Regions from separate parts of the Enterococcus dongliensis genome, predicted to be linked through region 1. Evidence: predicted binding sites of a transcription regulator. Region 1 holds the regulator's gene; the other holds the start of a gene.
The links. Region 1 encodes NrdR, which represses ribonucleotide reductase genes. Its sites were predicted from a motif close to ACACNATATATNGTGT; they were not measured.
Positions count from the first base shown of each region.

Region 2: P7D84_RS11515 (deoxynucleoside kinase) is a predicted target of NrdR. The motif match lies at 2,969-2,984, and genes of this name have one in related genera.

Region 1 is NZ_JARPZC010000006.1:71,894-79,356, reverse strand. It holds gene dnaI (primosomal protein DnaI) at 1-826, opposite strand, end outside; gene P7D84_RS06440 (DnaD domain protein) at 826-2,136, opposite strand; gene nrdR (transcriptional regulator NrdR) at 2,149-2,622, opposite strand; gene coaE (dephospho-CoA kinase) at 2,806-3,405, opposite strand; gene mutM (DNA-formamidopyrimidine glycosylase) at 3,408-4,241, opposite strand; gene polA (DNA polymerase I) at 4,350-6,989, opposite strand; gene P7D84_RS06415 (Bax inhibitor-1/YccA family protein) at 7,250-7,463, opposite strand, start outside.
Region 2 is NZ_JARPZC010000017.1:28,972-36,434, forward strand. It holds gene P7D84_RS11500 (SDR family NAD(P)-dependent oxidoreductase) at 1-110, shown strand, start outside; gene P7D84_RS11505 (NUDIX hydrolase) at 138-704, shown strand; gene yjeM (glutamate/gamma-aminobutyrate family transporter YjeM) at 1,406-2,893, shown strand; gene P7D84_RS11515 (deoxynucleoside kinase) at 3,090-3,797, shown strand; gene pnuC (nicotinamide riboside transporter PnuC) at 3,852-4,595, shown strand; gene P7D84_RS11525 (LysR family transcriptional regulator) at 4,849-5,772, opposite strand; gene metE (5-methyltetrahydropteroyltriglutamate--homocysteine S-methyltransferase) at 5,907-7,463, shown strand, end outside.

The sequences.
Region 1 (7,463 bases):
GTTGAGTAACAGACAGATGTTGTTCCAGTTGTTCCATATTAAAATTGGAAGAAAAGAACGTCGGTAGTTGTTCTTGCATACGATATTGTAAGATTACACCTAAAACTTCATCTCGGATCCACGCACTCATAGAATCCGCCCCGATATCGTCAATCATTAAAATCGGTGCGTGCTTGACTTCGTTCAACTTAGGACCCACTTGATCTTTTGAAATTGCTTGCTTCATTTCACCAGCAAAAGTGGGAAAATGTAACAGGGTCGTCTCAAAGCCTTTAACAGCTAATTCATGGGCCACCGCTCCTAATAAATAGGTTTTCCCCACTCCAAATCCACCGACTAAATACAAAGCTTTATGAAATTGTTTAGGGGCTTCTTCATAGTGATCAATAAAATCCAATGAGGCAGCTAATGCTTCCAGCCGACCAGATGTGTTATCAAATGTCCGAATAGAAGCATTTCGAATATCTTTAGGCATATCTAAAGAATTCACGCGATTACGGATTTCTTCTTCTCGTTTCAAGCGAAGTAATTCATCTGTTGGAACGTACGTGACATCAATGAAATGAAAGTTTAAGCTCAACTGCGGTTCATAACCTGGCGCAATCATAGTAGGATCGGAAGCTAGATATTTCTTCTTTTCTTGCACAAATTCGTACAGTTTTGCAAAAGATTTCTCGATGTCTGCTTGCGTCAATTTTTCTTTATGCTCTTCAATAAATTGGCGCACATCCTCATCTGCTAAGATCTCTTCCATCATTTGTCGGTAGCGGCCATCGATTCCGCGACTTTTTATGATGCGATTCAATTCTTTTCCGACATCTTCCATTAATCGTCACCTTCTTTGCTTAAATATTGTGCTAATTTGCGGTTTAATTCGGCTTCTTTTTCAGGAGCCAACCTCGTTTCTTTTGGCGGCTGTTTGATATGTTCTGGTAACGTCTCTTTACGGACAGTCCCTCGTTTTTGATAAGTTGGCCGATTTGTCTGTGTTTTAACTAGCTGCTGACTATTCTCACGCACATGTGCGATCGCGCCTTCTGGTGTAGTAATTTTTTTCTGTGCCCAATCATTAGCAATTGCATGTAAATAATTGGCATTGATTACAGCCTGATCTTTGATTACTAAAATATAATTAATGATAATATTGATCACACTTTTAGGCAGTAAATTACGACCAATCAAATCTTCCAATAATCGGACTTCTGTATTGGTTTCAAAGCCGCCCTTTTCCCGTTTAATTGCTCGTAAAAAAGTTACCGGTGCGATTTTTTTACTTTGAGTGATGATTTCTAATTCTTGTGCTGAAAATGTTGCGGTACTTTCGGCAGTTTCTTTTGAAGCTGTTTCTTTTTTTACTGAAACATTGGGTCGTTTTTCTTTATTGATCAATTGCCGTAAATACTTAAAGTTCAGACCGTTTTTTTCACCAGCTGCAGCTTTTGCAACATATTCTGCTAAATCTAATTCATTCAATCCGTAGAGTGTTTGGAATGTTTGTAATTTTTCTCGTTCTTCAACGCTTAGTACCAAATTGAAGCGTTTCACTTGTTGAGCAAACAATGACCAATCGAAGTCTGTTTTAGTGGTAAAAGTTTCTTGAGTATCTTCTAACGTCTCACTTTGACTACTAAACGCTTGTTCATCTAAGCGATAAACATCTCGAAAACGTTTGGTGATATTTTTGATAGTGTCTTTAGCAAATGTCTTTGGTTTAAATCGCTCAACCAGTCGTTCATAGCGGCCCTTTCCAATCTTATCTAATAATAGATAGGACATTAAAGGATCTTGGAAAAATTTGCTTGGAACTAATGGTGACCGTAGTTGATAAATCAAACTCAGCCCAATCTCATGATCAGTCTGTTGATAACTTTCTAATAAACCAATACCTTCAAGACGCTCACGTGCTTTAACTAGATTCATCAAACCGATATCAATAGCTGCTAATAAATCTGTATGCATCAGACTAGGACTTTTGCCTTCCAATGTAATATCACTTACTAAAGTTAAATACAAACTTGAAGCAGTACTACCAATGACTGGTTGATATAAATATAGCAATGCATCCTGTTGACTTTGATCAAGTTGCGGCTCACCGTAAACCGTGTAAAAAGTGCTGGGTTTCAGTTCTACTGCCACTAAAAATGCCTCCTACTCTTCATCCGTCGTCTTTGCTTTATCAACGATTTCTTGTAGTTCCTTTAAAAAGACAGACATGTCTTTAAACTGACGATAAACACTCGCAAAGCGAATATAGGCAATCTCATCAACATCCATTAAGTCTTCCATTACAAATTCACCAATTTTGCTTGTTGCGACTTCATTTTCTCCGGTGCTTCGAACACGATTTTCTACATGATCGACAATTTGTTCCATTTGTTCCATCGCTACTGGACGTTTCTCAGCTGAACGGATCAAGCCACGCAAAATCTTATCGCGGCTGAATTCTTCACGATCACCGTTTCGTTTAACCACTAATAATGGTGTCGCTTCGATTCGTTCAAACGTTGTAAAACGAAACCCGCAGCTTTCACATTCTCTACGCCGGCGAATCGCTCGTCCGTCATCTGTCTGGCGACTGTCGATTACCCGAGAATTATTATGATTACATTTTGGACAACGCATAATTTCACCCGCTCTTTCTTAAGCTTGATTCTATTCACGTAATTCGTAAATATCTTTTGTTATATAGAATTATTTTTTAAAAACAAAAATTTTTGAAAGAAAAAACTTCCTTATTTATATAACATGAGTTTACCATAACCAGCTCGCTAAAAAAAGCGTCGTAAGGCTACGACGCTGAATTCATTAAGAAACAAATTTATTTTCTTTCAACCAATCCAAAACTTGCTTATGTGTTGTTTCTATTGAATCACAATTGTCAAAGAGGATATCTGCTCTTTTTTTCTTTTCTTCTAAAGAAAGTTGACTATTTATCCGCATCAACGCCTCTTTTTCCGACAATTCATTTCTTGCCATCAAGCGTTTTAATTGAATTGCTGGGCTCACATAGACCACCGCTACTTTATCCATCAGCATTTCATAGTGCCGCTCGTATAATAATGGGATATCTACGATCACTAGGTCATTACTTTTTTTCGCTTCTTGGATCTGTCTATTTATCTCTCCTCGAATAAATGGATCAAGGGTTTCGTCTACTAATTGGCGCTTCTTTTCATCGAAAAAAATAATCGAGCCTAATTTTTTTCGGTCTAATTTTCCATTGCTTTGTAAGATAGTTGGACCAAAATTTTTTTCTAAAGCTTTCAATCCGTCAGTTTCAGGTTCTACCACTTTACGGGCGATGATATCTCCATCGACTACGGGAAAGCCTTCTTTTTTAAAAAAACGAACGACTGTCGTTTTCCCGCTGGCGATTCCACCAGTTATTCCTAAGACAAAAGTCATCTTTACACCTTCTTTAGTTTTTGACAGTGGGGACAAAGATGGGTTCCCCTTTGTGCGACTTTGATTTTAATGATTGGCGTTTTACAACGAGCACAAGGTTCTCCAGTTTGTCCATAGACATGTAATTCTTGTTGAAAATGCCCCGCTTCACCTAAAGCATTCAAGTACGTTCTGATCGTCGTCCCGCCTGCTTTTTTTGCTTTGGTGATAACTTCAATAATCGCTTCGCGCAACCGAGCAATCGTTTGTGCATCCAACGTATTGGCTGGCTGTTCGGGATGGATCTTAGCTAACCACAATACTTCATCGGCATAAATATTTCCTAATCCCGCGACGACTTTTTGATTCAATAACAACGGCTTAATCATGGTTGAAGATTTTTGAAGCTGTGTTTTAAAATCAGCTAGATCAAAATCAGCAGGCGTTGGTTCTGGACCTAATTGCAACAATCCTTTATACTCTTTAGCCATTCCTTTTTTCAGCAAAGCCATTCGGCCAAATTTTCGCACATCACGATAGATCAATTCTGTCCCATCTGAAAAAATAAATTGGACATGACTATGTTTATCTAACGCTGTCGGTTCAGCAAAATATTCATATTTTCCTTCCATTCGCAAATGTGAAATCATTTCATAATGAGTAAACTGAAATATCAGGTATTTTCCCCGGCGATCAACAGTTTCCAATGTTTCTCCCAACAATTGCTGCTGAAAAATTTCAACTTCTGGAAATTCAATGATCCTAGGCCAATAAACATTTACTTTGGCGATGGTTTTTCCTTTAACTAATGAGACCAATCCCTTTCTGACTGTCTCGACTTCTGGTAATTCCGGCATCTCTATCATCCTAACTTGATCAACATTCTTAACAGTTGCTAACTAATTTATGAAGATTTTTTCTCTATCAAAACTTGCAGAAAAAGCTGGATTTCCTCCAGCTTCAGTTTACTTTGCTTCATACCAAGTATTTCCCCAGCTGCTATCTGTCACTAGCGGTACGTCTAATTGAACAGTATTTTCCATCACTTCTTTGACTAATTTGTCTAGTTGTTCTAATTCACTTTCTGGTACTTCAAAGACCAGTTCATCGTGAACTTGCAGCAACATAGTCGCTTGAAGTTTTTCTTCTTTTAATCGTTTGGCTAATTCGATCATTGCCAATTTCAAAATATCGGCAGCACTTCCTTGGATCGGTGTATTGATCGCAGTACGTTCTGCAAACGAACGAAGATTGTAATTGCGTGCATTGATGTCTGGTAAATAGCGACGGCGATTGTACAATGTTGCAGTGTAGCCTTTATCTTTTGCTTCACGTACGCTTTCTTCCATGTAGCGTTTAACATCTGGATAATTCTCAAAATAAGTATCGATATACTCTTGTGCTGCTTTTCGCGTGATTCCAAGATTTTGTGACAGACCATAATCAGAAATTCCATAAACGATTCCAAAATTTACTGCCTTGGCGTTTCGACGCATATTAGGGGTCACTTCGTCTTGAGAAACATTGAAGACACGCATCGCGGTACTTGTATGGATATCCATTCCGTCATGGAAAGCCTGTTTCAAATGTTCATCGCCAGAAATATGGGCTAGAACCCGTAATTCGATTTGCGAATAATCTGAAGAATAAATCAACCAGTTTTCCGCTCGTGGAATAAAGGCTTGACGGATTTTTCGACCTTCTTCTAAACGAATCGGGATATTTTGTAAATTAGGATCAACTGAACTCAAGCGGCCTGTTTGAGTCAACGTTTGGATGTAGCGTGTATGAATCTTATTATCACCTTGAATTACCTTTAATAAGCCTTCTACATAAGTCGATTGAATCTTAGCAATCTGACGATAGTTCAAAATATATTCAGCAATTGGGGCCTGTTCTCGTAATTGCTCCAACACATCAACAGCAGTCGAGTAGCCTGTTTTTGTCTTTTTGATAACAGGCAGCTGCATTTTTTCAAATAAGATCACGCCAAGTTGTTTAGGCGAATTGATATTAAACTCTTCACCAGCTTCTCGATAAATTTTTTCTTCGATTTCTTGTAATCGTTTTGAAAATTCTCCCCGCATTGCTTGAAGACGTTGAGCATTCACTGTGATTCCAGCAATTTCCATCTCAGCTAAAATACGAGAAAGCGGCAATTCCATTTGATAAAATAGTTTATCTTGTTTTTTTTCTTCTAGCTCATTTTCTAATTTATCATTTAGAAAATGAATGGCTTTGATTTTACGTGCCAAATGGCCAAACAACAACTCATCCTCTTCTGGCAGTCCTTTTTTGGCTCCTTTTCCATAAATCTGTTCATCTGTTTGGATTTCTGTATACCCATAATACTGCGCCACACCTGCGATATCATTGCTGTTATCAGTCGTATCCAACAGATAGGCTGCTAATAATACATCAAAATTGATGCCTTCTGTTTTCGTACTGTATCGATTCAAGGCAACATAAGTACGTTTAGCGTCATATACTTTCTTGCCATTAGCTGTCTCTAGCCATTTTTTGAAAAAATTATTGTCAAATAACGCCACATCGTTTGTTACATAAATCTTCTCTTTTGTTCCCCAAGCTACTCCTACGATATCGGCTAAATGATAATTTTCTTCTAACATTTCAACATATAACGCTGAATCTGCTTCAAACATCGTTTCATCAAATTCTGTGACAACTTCAAATTTGATATCTTCTAACTCGACTTCCTCTTCAACAACATTCAATTTGTTCAGAAAGCCTTTGAAATCCATTTCTTTGAAAAAAGGGATCAATTTATCTAAATCTTTTCCTTGATAAATTAATTCATCGATGGAAATCTCCACCGGTGCATCTAATTTAATCGTTGCCAATTCTTTTGAAAGAAAGGCTTGCTCTTTATCATTGATCAAATTTTCTTTCATCTTACTTTTTTTCAATTCATCGATATTTTCATAGATGCCTTCAACACTGCCGAATTGCTTCAACAATTTGATTGCTGTTTTTTCACCCACTTTAGTCACACCTGGATAATTATCAGAAGTGTCTCCAGCAAGTCCTTTCATATCGATAATCTGCGCTGGTGTCAATCCATCATATTTTTCAGCTACATGTTCAGGGGTATAGGTTTCGATTTCACTAACGCCTTTAACTGTGATATCTACTTTGATCTTATCCGTTGTTAATTGCGTCAAATCACGATCCCCAGATAAAACAACTACTTCAAAACCTTCATTTGCTGCACGATGTGCTAATGTACCAATGATATCGTCTGCTTCATAATTATCTAACTCATAATGTTTGACACCTAGTCCCACCAATAATTCACGCAAATACGGCATCTGTTCGCGAAATTCACCTGGAGTTTTCGAGCGGCCGCCTTTGTATTCTGTATACATCGCTGTTCGAAAAGTGGTATTTCCTGCATCAAAAGCTACCAATACGTGTGTAGGCTTTTCACGTTTCATGACATTTTCAAACATATTATTGAAAGCATAAATTGCATTGGTATGGAGCCCATTTTTATTTTTAAACCGTTCCAAAGAATTATGCAGGGCAAAAAAAGCACGGAAAGCTACACTGTTTCCGTCTACTAATAATAATTTATTTTCACTCATGTCCACGACTCCTAATTCATAATAATTATTTTTGCGTCTACGACTATTCCATAAATCAGATTATTGAATACTGATGCTTGCCTTCGCTGATTGTCGATATTCCTATTTTCAAGACCATTTTTAATTACAGATTGCGGGTTTGTACCGCTGATGCTTCACGCTTCATTTTAACAAAGTATTTAATGAAATGAAAAGAATGACACTGCTTTTTTCAAAATTATTGTACCTGTTGAAAATAAAAAAGAGACGAATCTTCGTCTCTATTTGCTATTTCCAAAAATCCGTAAGAATGAGATAAACAAATTGATGAAATCTAAGTACAATTGCAATGCCATGAAGACTGCGACACCATTTCCTGCTTCACCATTTGTTCCTAGATAAATCTTACGGATCATTTGATTGTCATATGCTGTGATACCTGACATGATCACTACCATCAAGATCGAAATAAAGAAATCTACCGCACTACTGTGC
Region 2 (7,463 bases), on a different contig from region 1:
TGATCGAAGCAACGGAAAATAAAATCGCCGGGTGGAAAGCAGAGGAGAGCCTCAGTCGGGAATCAGAAAAATTGATTCCAATGCCTGAAGGGTATTTAGCTGATAAGTAGATGACGACAGGAAAGTGACAATAAAAAATGAAAGAAATCATTGAAGAAATTCAAGCATACAAACCTTTTACACAGCAAGAAGCAAATGATCAAAAACTTTTTCTAGAACAAATACAATTTCAAAAAAATCTGCTGACACGAGAAAATAGCGACTACCATTTTTCTTCTTCTGCGTGGGTGGTCAATCTTACCTATGATAAAGTATTGATGGTCTATCATAATATTTATCAGTCTTATTCGTGGACAGGTGGACACGCAGATGGCTGTAACGACCTCTTATTAGTCGCTCAAAAAGAACTGGAAGAAGAGACGGGGATCAAGAAATATCGATTGATAACTGATGATTTGTTTGCGTTTGATATTTTGCCAGTCCAAGCACATTTTAAAAATGGCCAGTTTGTCAAAGCGCATCATCATATCAATACGACCTACTTGTTTATGGCGCAAGAAGATCAGCCACTACAAATCAAAGCAGATGAAAACAGTGGAGTAAAGTGGATCAACGTAGCGAATTTGGATCAAGAAGTTGCTGAAAAAGAGATGCAGGTCTATTATCATAAAATGATACAAAAAGCCCGTTTACTTAAAAAATGATTGATTAAAAGAAATAGCAAATACACCGAAAGCCTATCGATGGCTAAAATATTTTATATAGTACAAGCCGTAACGGTTTTTGATTGTATAAAAAGAGTCGATGGGCTCTTTTTTAACTGATAGTTTACATAAATTTATTATGAATTGCTATTGTAAAATTAAATTCTATCCGCTTTTCTATGATTAATCGATGGCTAAAAAATGATTCTAAGCTAAAATAATTCAAATGAAATTATCATAATCTGTTGTAAATAAATAGGTATTTAAAAACTATCCTCATATGTATGGATCATTTATCGGCATATTCCTGTATTTTTTTAATTTTAAATAATAATTCCGTGGCGAACAGGAAACGCTTTCTAATGTTTTTTAGGTATCTACGGTCCGATATATGATCGTTTCAAAAGAAAAATACAAAATAATAAAAAAACAAATTAAAATGATTGTACTTGGTTTTTTAGTTTTTTGTTATTTTTTCATTTTCATGATCTCGTTTTATTGTGAGCAATTATTCAATCGTATAGGTTTTTTCAGAATATTCGTTAACTTGAAGCTATCTTGCGCTTGCTGTTTTTTCATTGTAAAGTAATTTCAGGGGATCTTCCATTTAAATGTTCTTATTCATTCGTTATTACTAATTATAAGATCAAAACATATTTGGTAGTGAATACCCTAGATAAAATTGAATAGGAGTGGTTTTAATGTCCAAAGCAGAAAAAGGCATGACACTTGGCGCTCTGGTCATGATGATCTTCACCTCAGTATTTGGATTTGCTAACGGTCCGGTAGCATTCTACTTAATGGGGTATGGCTCAATCATCTTTTATGTCGTGGCTGCGATTCTATTTTTCATTCCATTTGCTTTAATGATGGCTGAATTTGGTTCAACGATCAAAGGTGAAAATAGTGGGATGTACAAATGGTTGGAAGTCAGCGTGGGACCGCGTTTTGCATTTATTGGAACGTTCATGTGGTTTGCTTCTTACGTTGTCTGGATGGTTTCTACATCATCAAAAGTTTGGATTCCTTTTACAACGGCTTTTGCCGGAAGTGACCAAACACAAAAATTAAGCATGTTCGGTTTGAATTCAACACAAATGGTTGGACTTTTAGCATGTTTATGGATGATCATTGTTACCTTAGTCTCAATCAAAGGGGTTAAAGGAATCGTTAAGATTACCAGTCTTGGCGGACTTGCGGTAACTAGTTTGAATGTTGTTCTTATTGTAATTTCAGGTATTATTTTAGTTGCAAATGAAGGCCACTTGGCTCAACCATTTGATCATATTTTACATTCGCCAAATCCTAGTTATCAAAGCCCAATCGGTTTGTTAGGTTTTGCGGTATTCGCAATCTTCGCTTACGGAGGTCTTGAAGCTGTTGGTGGGATGGTTGATAAAACACGCAACCCAGAAAAAACATTCCCTAAAGCGGTCGTGCTATCAGCATTAATTATTTCGATTGGTTATGCACTAGGGATCTTCTTGTGGGGTGTAAGTACAAACTGGCAAGATATTTTATCAGGCGATACAACAAACTTAGGGAACATCTCTTATGTAATGATGAACAATCTAGGGGTTGAATTTGGTAAAGGTATCGGACTTAGCCAAGCTGCTGCTATCAGCATGGGAAATTGGTTTGCTCGTTACACTGGTTTGGGAATGTTCTTAGCTTATAGCGGAGCCTTCTTCACATTGACGTATTCACCATTGAAAACATTGATTATGGGAACACCGAAGAAATTATGGCCGAAGAAATTTACTGTATTAAATGAAAATGGTATGCCAAGTTATGCAATGTGGGCACAATGTGCGATTGTTGTTGCAATCATCTTGATTGCTTCATTTGCGACACCAGATCCATCAGCGTTTTATAACATTTTAACCTTGATGGCAAATGTGTCGATGACATTGCCTTACTTGTTCTTGATCTACGCATTTCCTAAATTCAAGAAAAAAGAAGGTTTGGATCGTCCGTTTGAAGTATACAAATCACATGGCATGACACTGATTATCAGTATAGTAGTCTTCTTACTAGTATTGGGTGCAAATGTCTTCACAATTTTCCAACCAATCATTGAAGGCGCAGGCGTTCGTGATACACTTTGGATGATCGCAGGTCCAGTTGGATTTACGGTAGTAGGAATTATTCTTTACCAAAACTACGTACGTCGTTCAAAAGCTAAATAATCAATGAAGAAGTCTCAGTCAATGTTACTGAGGCTTCTTTTTTTAGAAAGCACCTTCATGCTCTTGACATCAACAACACAACATATCGTGTTGTTTTTTTACATATCATTAAAAACATACAAAATCTAGTCTTTACTTCAAAAAAATTAAGAGTAATATTTATCAAGGATTTGAAAGAAAAGTTTAGTGAGAAGGGATGGATGAAACGATGTTATTAGTAGCTGGCACGATTGGTGCAGGGAAAAGCAGTTTGACAGATATGTTGTCACAAGAAATGAATTCAAAACCATTTTACGAGAATGTCGATGATAATGAAGTACTGCCATTGTTTTACTCAAATCCAAAAAAATATACATTTTTATTGCAAATATTCTTTTTAAATAAACGTTTTTTGGCGATGAAAGATGCCTTAAAACAAGCAGATAATGTGCTGGATCGATCGATTTATGAGGACAGTCTTCTTTTCCATTTAAATGCCGATCTTGGCAGAGTGAGCGAGGCAGAAGTGATCCAATACGATAACTTATTAGATACGATGTTAAAGGAACTGGAGCTGGTCTCACCTAAAAAACGTCCAGATTTATTGGTACATATCAAAGTATCTTTTGATGTAATGTTGGAACGGATCGAAAAAAGAGGGCGTGATTATGAACAAGTTGCGCTGAATCCAGAATTGTTGGAGTACTACCGATTGGTTAATCAGCGGTATGAACAATGGTTTGATGCCTTTGATATTTGTCCTAAAATTCAAATTGATGGAGATCGTTATGATTTTGTCGCAGATCCTAAAGCTTCAGAAATAGTGATCAAAAAAATCAAAGAAGAGACCAATAAATTGAATCTGCAAATGCCTGGACAGGCGAGGTATTATTCAACAGGGTTAATCGAAAAAGGGATTTTTTAAACGAATCCTTTTTTTGTTTAAAAAAGAACGATTGTTTTCTAGAAGGAGTCACAGATGTTAAATTATTTCAACTTTTTGCTTCATCAATTAAAAGGATGGCCGCAACAAAATTATTATCTTTTTTTCTTTAGTTTAGGGTGCCAAGTCATGACGCTGGTCAATCAACCAATCGATATACTAAGTGTGATCACTTTCATCGGAACAACCCTCGGGGTACTATGTATTCTTTCAATTAATGCCGCTAAATCAGTTAATGGTGTTTTAGGGATTATTTCGGCAATTTGCTTTATTTACGTTGGTTATTCAGCTAAAAATTATTTGAGTATCGGGGAACAGATTGCTTATATGATTACATTGGATATTCCAGTATTATTAAGTAAAGAGTGGAATCATAATATGGCGTCAAAAATCCGTAAATTTACAGGTAAAAGTTGGTTCGTCGCAATTATCTGTACTATCATCGTCTATTTTGTTTCTGGTTATTTGATCCAAAGAGTTACGGATGATCCTCGTCCATGGATTGACGCAATCGCTTTTTCAATCAGTTTAAGTGCTGGAATCATCAGTTTTTTACGCTATAATAATCAATATTTTTGGTGGCTGGCTTCGGGGCTTGCTCAGATGGTTCTTTGGTATATTTCTTTTGCCCATGGTTCGGCTAGTTTAGCGATGTTTGTCAATAGTTCGGTCTATCTAATCAATGATGTTTTGGCATTCACCGTTTCGCCTTGGTACAATAAAAAAACTCGAAAGCAAATGCAACAGATGGAAGAAGAGTATTATTTGAGCCATCAGTAGAGAATTGACACTTGTTACAGTATCCAATCATATTGGATACTGTTTTTTTATTTATAGATCTAGGTGAAATCCATCGTACGAGCTATCATAAATAATAGAACGCATTTTATCTATATGAAATCAGTTGAATAAGTGATTGTTACAGCATCATTCATATTAATAAGGTTGATATTCATAGATTAATTAATAATTGAGAGAACTTTTCTGTTTATAGGAAAAATAACAGAATGATTGTTGATTGTTTGGTGAAAATTTAGACTAGAATTTCAAAACCATATCCACGGATATGTTCTTTTAAAAGTTCTAAATAATGTTGAGCCAAAGGGCTGAGTTCTAGTTGTTGTTGTTTGATCCAGCCTAATGTGATGACATCATTGTATTCTAACGGAATGGCTACGATCTTATCGTCATTCAATTCACTACTGATAATCCCGGAACTTATCGTGTATCCGTTAAGTCCGACCATTAAATTGAAAATCGTTGCGCGATCGCTGACTTTGATATTTTTTTTGCGATCCCAAGTACTCAAAATCTCTTCAGAAAAATAAAATGAATTCGTCTCTCCTTGTTCGTAAGACAAATAAGGATATCCTTCAAGATCAGCTAAAGTGATTTGTTTTTTAGCTACTAAAGGATTCGAACGACTGACAAAAACGTGTGGTTTTGCTTCAAATAGCGGGGTAAATTCAAGCCCTTTTTCTTTGAATAATTTTTTCATGACTTGTTGATTAAACGAATTTAAATACAAAACACCCACTTCACTTTTAAAAGTAGTCAAATCGTCAAAAATATTTTCTGTTTCCGTTTCACGTAAAGTAAAGTTGTATTCATCAGCATTTACGGTTCGCAATAATTCTACAAACGCATGGACCACAAAGGCATAATGCTGGGCAGAGACCGAAAAACTTTGTTTGCGAAGCGGTTTATTTTTGAATTTTTCTTCTAACAGATTGACTTGATCTAAAATTTGACGACAATAGATCAAAAATTCACGCCCTTCTGATGTAGGAATGATCCCTTGTTTGTTTCGTACGAGCAGTTGAACATTCATTTCATTTTCTAACTCTTTCAAGGCGTTAGAAAGACTGGGTTGAGTGAGATATAACGCTTTGGCAGCTTCATTGATGGATCCTTTTTCGATAATTTTTTCAAAATAAATCAGTTGTTGTAAACGCATCGTTTCACCTCTATTTTTTATGAGTATAACGGATGTTATAGCTGTTGGCTATAACTAGTTATTACTTTTTTCAGTTATTCAAGTAAAAAGAAGCATGATAATGTGTACCGTACACAGCTGAAGGAGGAAATTATATGAAAACAGCGATTATTGGATTTCCCAGAATTGGAGAAAATCGGGAATTAAAATTTGCAACTGAAAAATACTTTAGAAATGAATTAACGATTGACGAATTGGAAGATTTTTCAAAGGAGTTACGGAAGAAACATTGGCAATTGATTAAAAATAGTGGAGTCGAAGGAATTCCTAGTAATGACTTCTCTTTTTATGATACGACACTCGATACAGCTTGTTTGCTAAATATCATCCCCAAAGAACTAACTGAGTTGAGTTTATCTGAAAGTGAAAAATACTTTGCTTTGGCTCGGGGCTATCAAGGAGAAAAAGGGGATATCAAAGCACGTCCCATGAAGAAATGGTTTAATACTAATTATCACTATATCGTGCCGAAATTTGAAAAAGATACAACGATTTCTGTGACTGGTGACAAAATTTTCAAAGAATACCAAGAAGCAAAGAACCTGGGGATAGATACCCGTCCAGTAATCGTTGGACCATTTACATTATTACAATTGAGTGAATTTGCTCCTGAAGTTGATCGGGGAAATATCGTTGTGGAATTAACAACTGCATATAAAGAAATTATCCAACGCCTTAGTGATCTGGGGGCTGAATGGCTCCAAATAGATGAACCAAGCTTAGTAAAAGATGTGACGGCTGCAGAATTACAAGAATTTCAAGCAATCTATCAAGAATTATTAGCAGATGCTAAAATTAAAGTCTTGTTACAAACTTATTTTGGGGATATTCGTGATGCCTATGAGACAGTAATCAAGTTACCTTTTGCTGGGATAGGATTGGATTTTATCGAAGGCCGCAAAACAGTAGAATTACTTAAACAAGGATTTCCTCAAGACAAAGTATTGTTTGCCGGAGTGGTGAATGGAAAAAACATTTGGCGAAACAATTACCAACAAACAGTCGATGTATTAACCCAAATCAATCAGGAAAATCTTGTACTAACAACTTCTTGTTCACTACTTCATGTACCATTTACAACTGAGAACGAAGATTTTTCTAATGAAATCAAACAACATTTTGCTTTTGCCAAAGAGAAGCTGACGGAACTAGTGGATTTAGCAGATATTCTAGCTGGAGCAGAAGAGGCATTAAAGACTAATCAAAAATTATTCGCAGATAATCGTTTTATCGAAAACAAAGTAGTACAAGAAAAAATCAAAGCATTGGCAGCAGAAGACTATGTGCGAAAACCAGATTTTGAAGAACGAAAAGAGTTACAAAAAGATGCCTTTGATTTTCCGATATTACCAACGACAACGATTGGTTCGTTTCCTCAAACAAGAGAAGTTAAGCTGACTCGAGCAAAGTATAAACGTCATGAAATCAGTGAAGAAGTCTATGATCAATTTATTGCTCAGCAGATTAATGAATGGCTCAAATGGCAAGAAGAAATCGGCTTAGATGTCTTAGTTCATGGTGAGTTTGAACGAAACGACATGGTAGAGTACTTTGGACAAAACTTGTCAGGCTATTTATTTAGTAAAAATGGTTGGGTCCAATCTTATGGTACACGCGGAGTCAAACCACCAATTATTTGGGGAGATGTTGCT